DNA from 4 places in the Parabacteroides sp. AF21-43 genome. Region 3 is predicted to be linked to each of the others. Evidence: riboswitches for the same ligand, from Rfam matches in the RefSeq annotation. Region 3 holds a riboswitch; each other region holds the start of a gene.

Region 1 (2,207 bases), on a different contig from region 3:
GACGGGCGGCAGGCATAAAGCCCGGTTGCTCGCTCTCGTCGTTATTTCCCATTTTAGCCTCTAGCTCTTTACACGCTTTTTTCACGTAGTCGAGTCCTCCTAAAAGACGTGGCCCGATATCACTCACTAACCATGCGGATCCTGCCGTACCGAAAATATAAGTTACCGCATAGGCCACGGGCATTACATTTACCATAGCACTTTTATCCGTATCGCTAATATTCATCTGTCCGATCGTATCTTCGGCAACTCCTAATACTGCCGACATCGTCTGGGAGCCCGCCAATAATCCTGCGGCCTCGCCTGCGTTATATCCCATAAGTTTCGCTAACAAAAAAGGAGCGATCAAACAAAATATACACATGACGGCGGCGAAAAGCATTTGAGGAAGACCTTCCTTTTTCAATCCCCGGAAGAACTGTGGCCCAACGCTATATCCTACAGCGAAGAGGAACATCAAGAAAAAGACGGACTTTAACGGTCCGCTTATATCGATTTTTAATTGCCCGATCAATACACCGACCAATAATACGCTGGTAACCGTTCCCAGCGTGAACTTCTTTATCTTAAACTTGCCAATCCAGAAACCGAGAGCTAAGGTTATGAAAATAGCTAGCTCCGGATAATGTTGAAGTAAATTAGTTATCCATTCCATATCTATTTATTTGATGTTAAACAAAAAAGATGCTATTGGAACAGGGATTCTTTGAAAGATGTTGTTACTTTTCGGGATTATTTATATAAATTTGCGACCGCTTAGGTGATAGAGTTTGTCTACCGACAACTCTATAAAAGGGAATCCGGTTAGAATCCGGAACAGTGCCCGCTACTGTGAAGCTCTTGAAAAGGAAAGCGTTCTGCTATGCCACTGTCTTAAGAAAGATGGGAAGGTTGCTTTCCGAGCCAGTCAGGAAACCTGCCAAGCGAAGTAATGATTAATTCCTCCCGGGGTCAGGAGTAATTAAGAGGATAGAAATATCACCTATATCTAAAAGATGTTGGAGACGTAATAATACGTTGTCTCCGTGGGATTGATATGTAATCTAATTATTAATATATTCATATGATGAGGAAACACTTACTATCTTTCTTCTTGCTGGTCATCAGCCTAGTTTGTCGTGCGCACGATGGCGAGAATTTTGTAGCATCCGATTTATTCGCCTCTTTACAACCGGGCGATAAGGCCGCTTTATTGATGGTACATTTTGGAACAACCCATGATGATACCCGTGCCTTGACAATCGACGCGATCAATCAAAAAGCGAAAGAAGCTTTCAAAGATGTTGAGTTGCGTGAGGCATGGACTTCTCGCATTGTAATGCGCCGCTTAAAAGCTCGTGGCGTAGAGAAACTGAACCCGATCGAGGCCTTGGAAAAATTAAAGACTGATGGTTATACACATGTCTTGATCCAATCCACGAATATAATCGAAGGTATCGAGATGGAATCCTTACGTAAGGATGTTGCCACCATGAAATCTTCTTTCAAGGAGATTCGTATCGGTAATCCTTTATTGTATACACCGGAGGATTATGAGGCGGTAATCGTCGCTATCACAAAAAATGGGGCGAAAGAAGGCGCTACTTTATTGGTAGGCCATGGCACTTATACTCCGGCGACGGCTCAATATGCCATGTTGGATTATATGTTGAAGGAGAAGGGATTCAAGGATTATTCCGTAGGAACCATCGAGGGCTATCCTACTTTTGATACGATGGTAGCCCAAGTAAAGGCCAATGGAACGAAGAAAGTCTTGTTGATGCCATTTATGTTTGTCGCCGGAGACCATGCGAAAAACGATATCGCCGGTGATTGGAAAGAGGAACTGGAAAAGAAAGGCTACGAGGTAAGCGTATTTATGGAAGGTCTGGGACAGAATCCGGATATTCAGAAGATCTTCATCGAACATGCCCGTTTCATGGCTAAACATAAGATGATCGATATCGTTGATAAGAAGAAAGCTTATGCGGTAGAGAAGGACTAAAAAAGTTCTCCAAATCTATGTTTTATTCCTTTCGGAAGAAAAAGTAATTCCTTCCGAAAGAAACTAAATTTTCATTCGAAGGAAAATGGAATTTCTTTCGAAAGGGATTTCACATGCATACAATAAACAGTTATAATGCTAAATATATGAAAAGAGTTTTGACAATCTTACCGTTGACAGCCTTATGTATCAGTACGATGCAGGCACAACACAAGAATGAGTA
Region 2 (2,207 bases), on a different contig from region 3:
ACAGCTACACCGAGTGAGATACAAAGAATGATGAGTGCGGAATTGATCCCGTTGAAGAATGCGTTTGTGACCTCACCGACTACTCCATGCAGGTTTATAAATGCCAGTAATGAGCGATACATGAGTACTCCCGGAATCATAGGAATGACAGATGGAATCGTCAATACGTGATTGGGAACATGGCACCAATGAACCGCTTTTACGGCAAGGAGGCTGACTACGAAGCTTCCCATAAACGAGCCGATCACAGGACCATAACCTAATTCGAAGTTCACAAAGTTACGGGTACATACCGCAATGATACCTCCTACGGCTACCACCCATAATAATCGGCGTTGAATATTGAATATCATGGAGAAGCCTATGGCGGAGATAGCTGCCGCTAATGCATATATGTAGTACGGGTCATGTGGAACCATATTTAATTCACTGAACTTATGATCTATCTCGACATCATTCATGACAAGTACCCGCATGGCGAATGCGATACCGAAAGTCATGGCGGCTACCATCATGACCGTATTGGAGGCCCGGGTGATGCCGACAAGCAAATGATTGTCTAGCATATCATCCACGAAGTTAATCAAGGGTACGCCCGGCACGATAAATAAAGCGCAGGCTAATAATGGATGATAAGGAGTGTCGGATAGCCCGGAGAAGGAGGATGCGTATGCCAAGCAGGTGGATACGAAAGCGGCCGCGGCGATACTCATATATACGTTAAGTCCAGCCTCGACACAGCGGGCCCGTACCCTAAACCCGACGAAAGCGCAAATGGAAGCGAATAGGAATGCCATCCAGTCGCATCCGAATAGCTTACAGAATCCTCCGCATGCGAATCCCGCTCCGATAGCTACGATATAAGGGGTATAATTCCGGGGTTGGTGAACGATCTTCTCCAGTTCTTCCTCATATTTATCCAAGGAATAATCTTGCTCGATCGCCCGCCATGAAAGCTTGCTTACCTGTGAGATTGTCGTCATGTTAATGCCATGCTTCTCGCATTTCTGGAATTTGGAGAATGAGTTTCGCTCATCGCTTACGTTTACCATGATCATGGTCCACCGGATATCGATATGCAACTTCTCCTCGGGGATCCCCATAAAGGCGGCAACTCGTTTCATGTTTCGCTCGATACGATTCGTGTCGGCGGCGCTTTCCATCAACAACTTTCCTGTACGGAGCAAAAGATCCAGTTTGCGCCGTAACAACAATACTTCCTTGTCTGTCATCATTTTCTTTTTGTTCTTATATTGTCTGTGTATCCTATGTCCTAACCCACGAGGACATGAATCTGAAATGAATGGCAGGTCTTCTGACTAGCTCCCATCCTAATGCCTTCCCGACCCTATCGCGTCAGTGGCGAAAGTAGTATTAGAATGTTCAACAGAGCTTCACAGCAGCGGGACTGTCCCGGATTCTCACCGGATTCCCTTTTAATCCGTACGCCCGAATAGGCACTACGGAACCAATTCGGGCGCAAATGTACGGAATTTTTTTTATATTTACTTCTTAATCATCCGTAGAGACTCTGTCTTTCCTCCGGTTATGATACGGATGAAATAGAGGCCTTGGGATAGATCGCTTACGTTGATGGATTCTCCGGGATTGATCGTGGATTTCCGGACCATTGTTCCGCGAGATGTATAGATCTCTATCTTCGCCGGGGTATCGATATTGATTTGTATCGAGTTAACCGCCGGGTTCGGATAGATTTTCAAGGTCGGCTGCGAGACCTCTTCTATGCTTGTCGGTGCTTCTTCGGTTGTTACGACCATGTTCTTGGTGACGATCTTTCCGTTCGAGTTGAAGCGGACGGTTATTGTAGCCTTCTGATATTCCTTGATATCTGAGGTCGTACTGATGATTAAGGAGTCATTACGAACGATCGCGTTAATCGGGCTGGAGGGAGTAACGGATGAGACTGATTTTACGATGGCGGCATCCATATTGTCCTCATCGGTCACCATATTGCCTAAAGCGAGTTTATAGACTGGCTTTTCCTCGGTTAATACGATAGAGGAAGGGAAACCGGAAGATACTACCGGTGCGGCGTTATCCGGGAAAACCGGGATAGCCGGGAACCAATAGTTGACGATCATCGAATATTCTTGTACCACTTCGCCTTTGTTATTTATACGAGCTAACATGTGCGTAGGATCTTGGAACTCATGATACAAGAAGGTGTATAGCTCGTCGGTTTTTGG
Region 3 (2,207 bases):
AAGAGACGATCGGGACAACATTTCGAAGACCGGTCTTCTTCTCCAACTCCGAGATCGTCAATTTCAAAACCCCGCTAAAAGCATCCAGTACCGCTTGCTCGTTCGGGCGCAAGGGGGCGGTGGCCTCGAAATCCTCATTATAAGTAACCGCCGTCTCGCTTTCCAACTTTAAGCCGGAAGGCAAGGCCGCCTTATACACGTCGCCCAGCTTACATATATAATAAGAAGATATCCATTTCCAGAAACGGAGTTGCGGACGGCGGAGCACCGGCGTGGCATCCAGCAAAGCGTAGATCTCCTTCGTCTCAAAATCGGATACCGGTTCCCGGTCGTGTACCTCCATGACGATAGCCGTATAATATCGTTTCTTCCCGAAATGCACGATCACCCGGCAACCGGGAGTCACGGCTCTCTCCAGATCTTCGGGTATCCGATAGGTATAGCTATTCTCCAAAGGAAGGGGAAGTATGACGTCCGCGTATTTCATTCAAACAGGTGTTTCATTACGAGCCCAAAAATAACAAAAAAGGCCGGACTTCTAAAGCCCAGCCTCTCTCATTTTATTTTCACCTATTTAGAACAAGATCGCTGCCGTGATAGACCATCCACGGTTCTTTCCGGCACCGTCGGAGAGGTTCACCTTCTCAATACTATAGTTATCAGTCAGTCCCAGACCATAATTGAAACCCACCTGCAAGTGACTGATCAGCTCCACGCCGGCACCGAAGTTAAGACCTGCGCTGAAATTCTTCGCCTTCACCTGATCCGCTACGGAACCCGGGATATCCCAAAACTTATCACCGCCTACACGGAAACCGATATACGGACCGGCTGCCAGATACGCCTTGACGATCGGTAAGCCGAATTTCCATTTCAAGTTGACCGGAACATCGATATAATCCGTCTTCATCGAAGTCTTCACCCCGCCAGCCGAGGTCGTTTCCAAACCTTTTTGCGAATACAACACTGCCGCATCGATCCCGACACCGACCAACGGTAAGGTCGTCTCGATCATCGGACCCACTTGGAAGCCGGTTACGTTATCCGCTTTCAACACGTCCGAGTTGAAATGAACAGACGATATATTCACACCTCCCTTGATACCGAATTTAAGCTGAGCGTTCGCCGGAAGCGCCATCAACGCTAGCAAGGCAACCATAACAAGTCCCACAATTTTCTTCATATTCATACTTCTTTTGTTAATTACTCGTTGCAAATAAACGCACTTTTCTAATAATAAACAAATATTCTCTATAGAGTGTTCACGGAATACCCCAGTCCTTTAAACGCAAAGAAAGCATGCATCTTACACACGGAGCTCATCCCGTCGGTCAGATTCATGCTTCTTTCCCTAATTATTATGGCAAAATAATTATCCGAAACCATGAGACGACTTGATAAGAAAACCTTGGATAAAGAATAGTAAAAACCGGATACGGTTCTTGCGTTCTCTTCCGGCCTTTCCTCGAAGCCGTCGAAAATATACACGCCTTGCAGGTCTTCTGACTTACTTCCGGTCTTAAGCGCCTTCCCATTCACTTGAATGAACAGTGGCAACAGTATTGCTCAACCCGTTTATGAAGCTTACAGCAGCGGGACTGTCCGGGATTCTCACCCGATTCCCTTTTAATCCCTATCCGGCGATTGCCGAAAGGGAACAAAGCATGTAGCAAAGATACATAAAGTTTTGATGTAGCCTAACACTTTCCACAAAAAATATCCTTATATTCCCGGTTCCTGATATAGCATAAAGCCGCCCCGATAGCCGTGCGATATTCGGCATACTCCGGTATCTTGAAATGGACATCGCACATCTCCTCCAGACGGGGGAAAATATCCGGGCATTGTGGCAAGCGAGTCAGGTTACCGATCAATACGATATTCTTGATATCGCCATTTAACGAGGCGAAAACAGCTCCTTGTCCGATGGTCTGCAAGACCATATGAACGATACCGAGAGCGATATCCTCAACCTTAGCGTTCGCGTCCGCTTTTCCGAAAATAGAGGCTGTCACGTCCAGCGGCAGGCCGGGTAGCGGATGCGGCGTAATATCCCGGATATGCAAGTCGATATCATTCAAGGAACCGTGCTCGGCCAAAGACGCTATTTGGTGAAAGTCATGCGTTTTCAATAATAGCTTAGACAAGCCGAGGATTGTTCCGCCACCGATACCCAATCCCCCGATATGCTCGATCGTGGAGCCTTG
Region 4 (2,207 bases), on a different contig from region 3:
TAAGATTTTTGTTATTACCGCAGAGCATGACGTGGAGGCGATAAAGACTTTTATCGGTCAAGAAATACAGATGGATCGTAAGCAATGGATTCCGGCGGAAAGCCAGTTTATCAGCCGGCGTATTTTGGTTACCCGGTCTGAAATCAACGGTAAGCAATTAGGGGCTTTGCAGTTACGCCGTTTACATGGAATTAACGTGACTCGGATCAATCGTGCGGGGCTGGAGTTGGTAGCTACTCCTAATCTGGTCTTGCAAATAGGCGACCGGGTGACAGTGGTCGGTAGTGAATTGGCGGTGGAGAAAGTTGCCGAGACGCTGGGTAATTCAATGAAACGCTTGAATGAACCTAATTTGGTGACTATTTTTGTTGGTATAGTTTTGGGTATTATCGTGGGAAGTCTTCCTATTAGTTTTCCGGGTATTCCTCAACCGGTGAAATTAGGATTAGCGGGAGGTCCGTTGATCGTTGCGATATTGATAAGCCGGTTCGGTTATCGTTATAAATTGGTTACTTATACCACGCAAAGTTCTAATTTACTATTGAGGGAATTAGGAATCACCTTGTTTCTCGCCTGCGTGGGATTGAGTGCGGGTGAAGGTTTTGTCGATACGATAGTCAATAAGGGTGGTGTAGCTTGGATCGGTTATGGTTTTATAATAACGTTATTGCCTCTACTGATTATCGGTTGTGTGGGAAGGTATTTTTATAAACTGAATTATTTTACGTTGATGGGATTGATTGCGGGAAGTACGACCGATCCTCCTGCGTTAGCCTATTCCAATATGGCGGCAGGAAATGATGCGCCGGCGGTTGGATATGCGACGGTTTATCCATTGACCATGTTTTTGCGTGTGTTGACCGCACAGTTAATGATATTATTCTTTTATACATAGAATAAATATTTTGTTGTTAGTAATGTTTAGAAAAGTGTAAACTCCCTAGCCTTCCGCCGAAGTGATTCGCCGGGGGGCTTTTTTGTTGCTAATCAAAAAGTAAACATGTATCTTTGCGGCCAATCAAGGTGTAGATGTTATCGATTCCGATAATAATCAGTAAAAGGGAATCCGGTGCGAGTCCGGAGCTGTACCCGTAGCTGTAAGTCCTTGGAGCCCCGGCAAATCTTGTTGCCACTGCCTATCGGATAGGCGGGAAGGTAGCCGACAGAGGGTGGACGAGCCAGAAAACCTGCCATGATTTTGTTATGCGACGTTTCGGGTGAAGACGTTGGTAAACCTAAGAATTATTATGCGAGATTTATATCTTATAAGATGTCTGTGCGTTTTTAGCGTATGGTTATTTTCTTTGGGTGTCGCTTTCGGTCAACAGATCGATACGACGGCCTATCACGAGCTTTCCGGGGTGGAAGTAGTGGAGAAGGTACGTCCGTCGGTCACCCGTGAAGGTACGCCTTTGCAAATTATGGACCGGGCGGGAATCGATCGCTTGGGAGTACAAGACCTATCCGAGGCCGTGAAACGCTTCTCGGGAGTTACAGTACAGGATTATGGGGGGATCGGAGGATTGAAAACGGTCTCGGTACGTAGCTTGGGAGCGAAGCATACCGCCGTCAGTTACGATGGGGTGACGATTACGGATGCGCAAAGCGGGCAAGTCGATATCAGCCGTTTCTCGTTGGATAACGTGGAGATGGTTTCCTTATCGATCGGACAATCGGATGACATCTTCCAAACGGCAAGGGTGTATGCCTCGGCAGGAGCCTTGAATATACAAACCGGAAAGCCCACGTTTAAAGACAAATCGTTTCATACTTATCTTAAGGTTAAGGGAGGTTCCTTCGGGCTTTTTAATCCCGTGCTGCATTATGATCAAAAATTAGGAAAGCGTTGGAGCGCATCCTTACATGGTGATTTCGTGCGTGCGGATGGGCAATATCCCTATACATTGATTAATGGGGAATTGGAGACGAGAGAGAAGCGTAGAAATAGCGATATCCATGCTTACCATTTGGAAGGTAATCTATTCGGCGATTTTGGAAGGGGAGGCGAACTTTCCTTTAAGGCGTACTATTTTGATTCGGAGCGGGGGCTTCCCGGTTCTGTTAATTTATATAACAAGAACACTTCTGAACGATTATGGGATAATAACTTTTTCGTGCAATCGGGGTATAAGAATGTTCTTAATGAGAAATTTACGCTACGGGCCATGGCTAAGTATAATTATGCTTTTACTCGTTATTTAGATATA

Evidence for each region. A riboswitch is a leader RNA that binds a small molecule or an ion and turns the genes downstream of it on or off. The one in region 3 is predicted to bind cobalamin.
Region 1: linked by a shared signal. The riboswitch ahead of DWX84_RS03330 (sirohydrochlorin cobaltochelatase) and the one ahead of DWX84_RS00760 (porin family protein) in region 3 are both predicted to bind cobalamin.
Region 2: linked by a shared signal. The riboswitch ahead of DWX84_RS20010 (threonine/serine exporter ThrE family protein) and the one ahead of DWX84_RS00760 (porin family protein) in region 3 are both predicted to bind cobalamin.
Region 4: linked by a shared signal. The riboswitch ahead of DWX84_RS10320 (TonB-dependent siderophore receptor) and the one ahead of DWX84_RS00760 (porin family protein) in region 3 are both predicted to bind cobalamin.

What each region holds. Positions count from the first base shown of each region.
Region 1 is NZ_QTMG01000003.1:46,747-48,953, forward strand. Features, by position in the region: gene aspT (aspartate-alanine antiporter) at 1-655, opposite strand, end outside; cobalamin riboswitch at 742-939, shown strand; gene DWX84_RS03330 (sirohydrochlorin cobaltochelatase) at 1,067-1,984, shown strand; gene DWX84_RS03335 (TonB-dependent siderophore receptor) at 2,131-2,207, shown strand, end outside.
Region 2 is NZ_QTMG01000041.1:5,924-8,130, forward strand. Features, by position in the region: gene DWX84_RS20010 (threonine/serine exporter ThrE family protein) at 1-1,235, opposite strand, end outside; cobalamin riboswitch at 1,288-1,488, opposite strand; gene DWX84_RS20015 (DUF5074 domain-containing protein) at 1,506-2,207, opposite strand, start outside.
Region 3 is NZ_QTMG01000001.1:174,141-176,347, reverse strand. Features, by position in the region: gene priA (primosomal protein N') at 1-487, opposite strand, end outside; gene DWX84_RS00760 (porin family protein) at 575-1,183, opposite strand; cobalamin riboswitch at 1,475-1,678, opposite strand; gene coaW (type II pantothenate kinase) at 1,698-2,207, opposite strand, start outside.
Region 4 is NZ_QTMG01000012.1:9,740-11,946, forward strand. Features, by position in the region: gene DWX84_RS10315 (putative transporter) at 1-895, shown strand, start outside; cobalamin riboswitch at 1,005-1,210, shown strand; gene DWX84_RS10320 (TonB-dependent siderophore receptor) at 1,248-2,207, shown strand, end outside.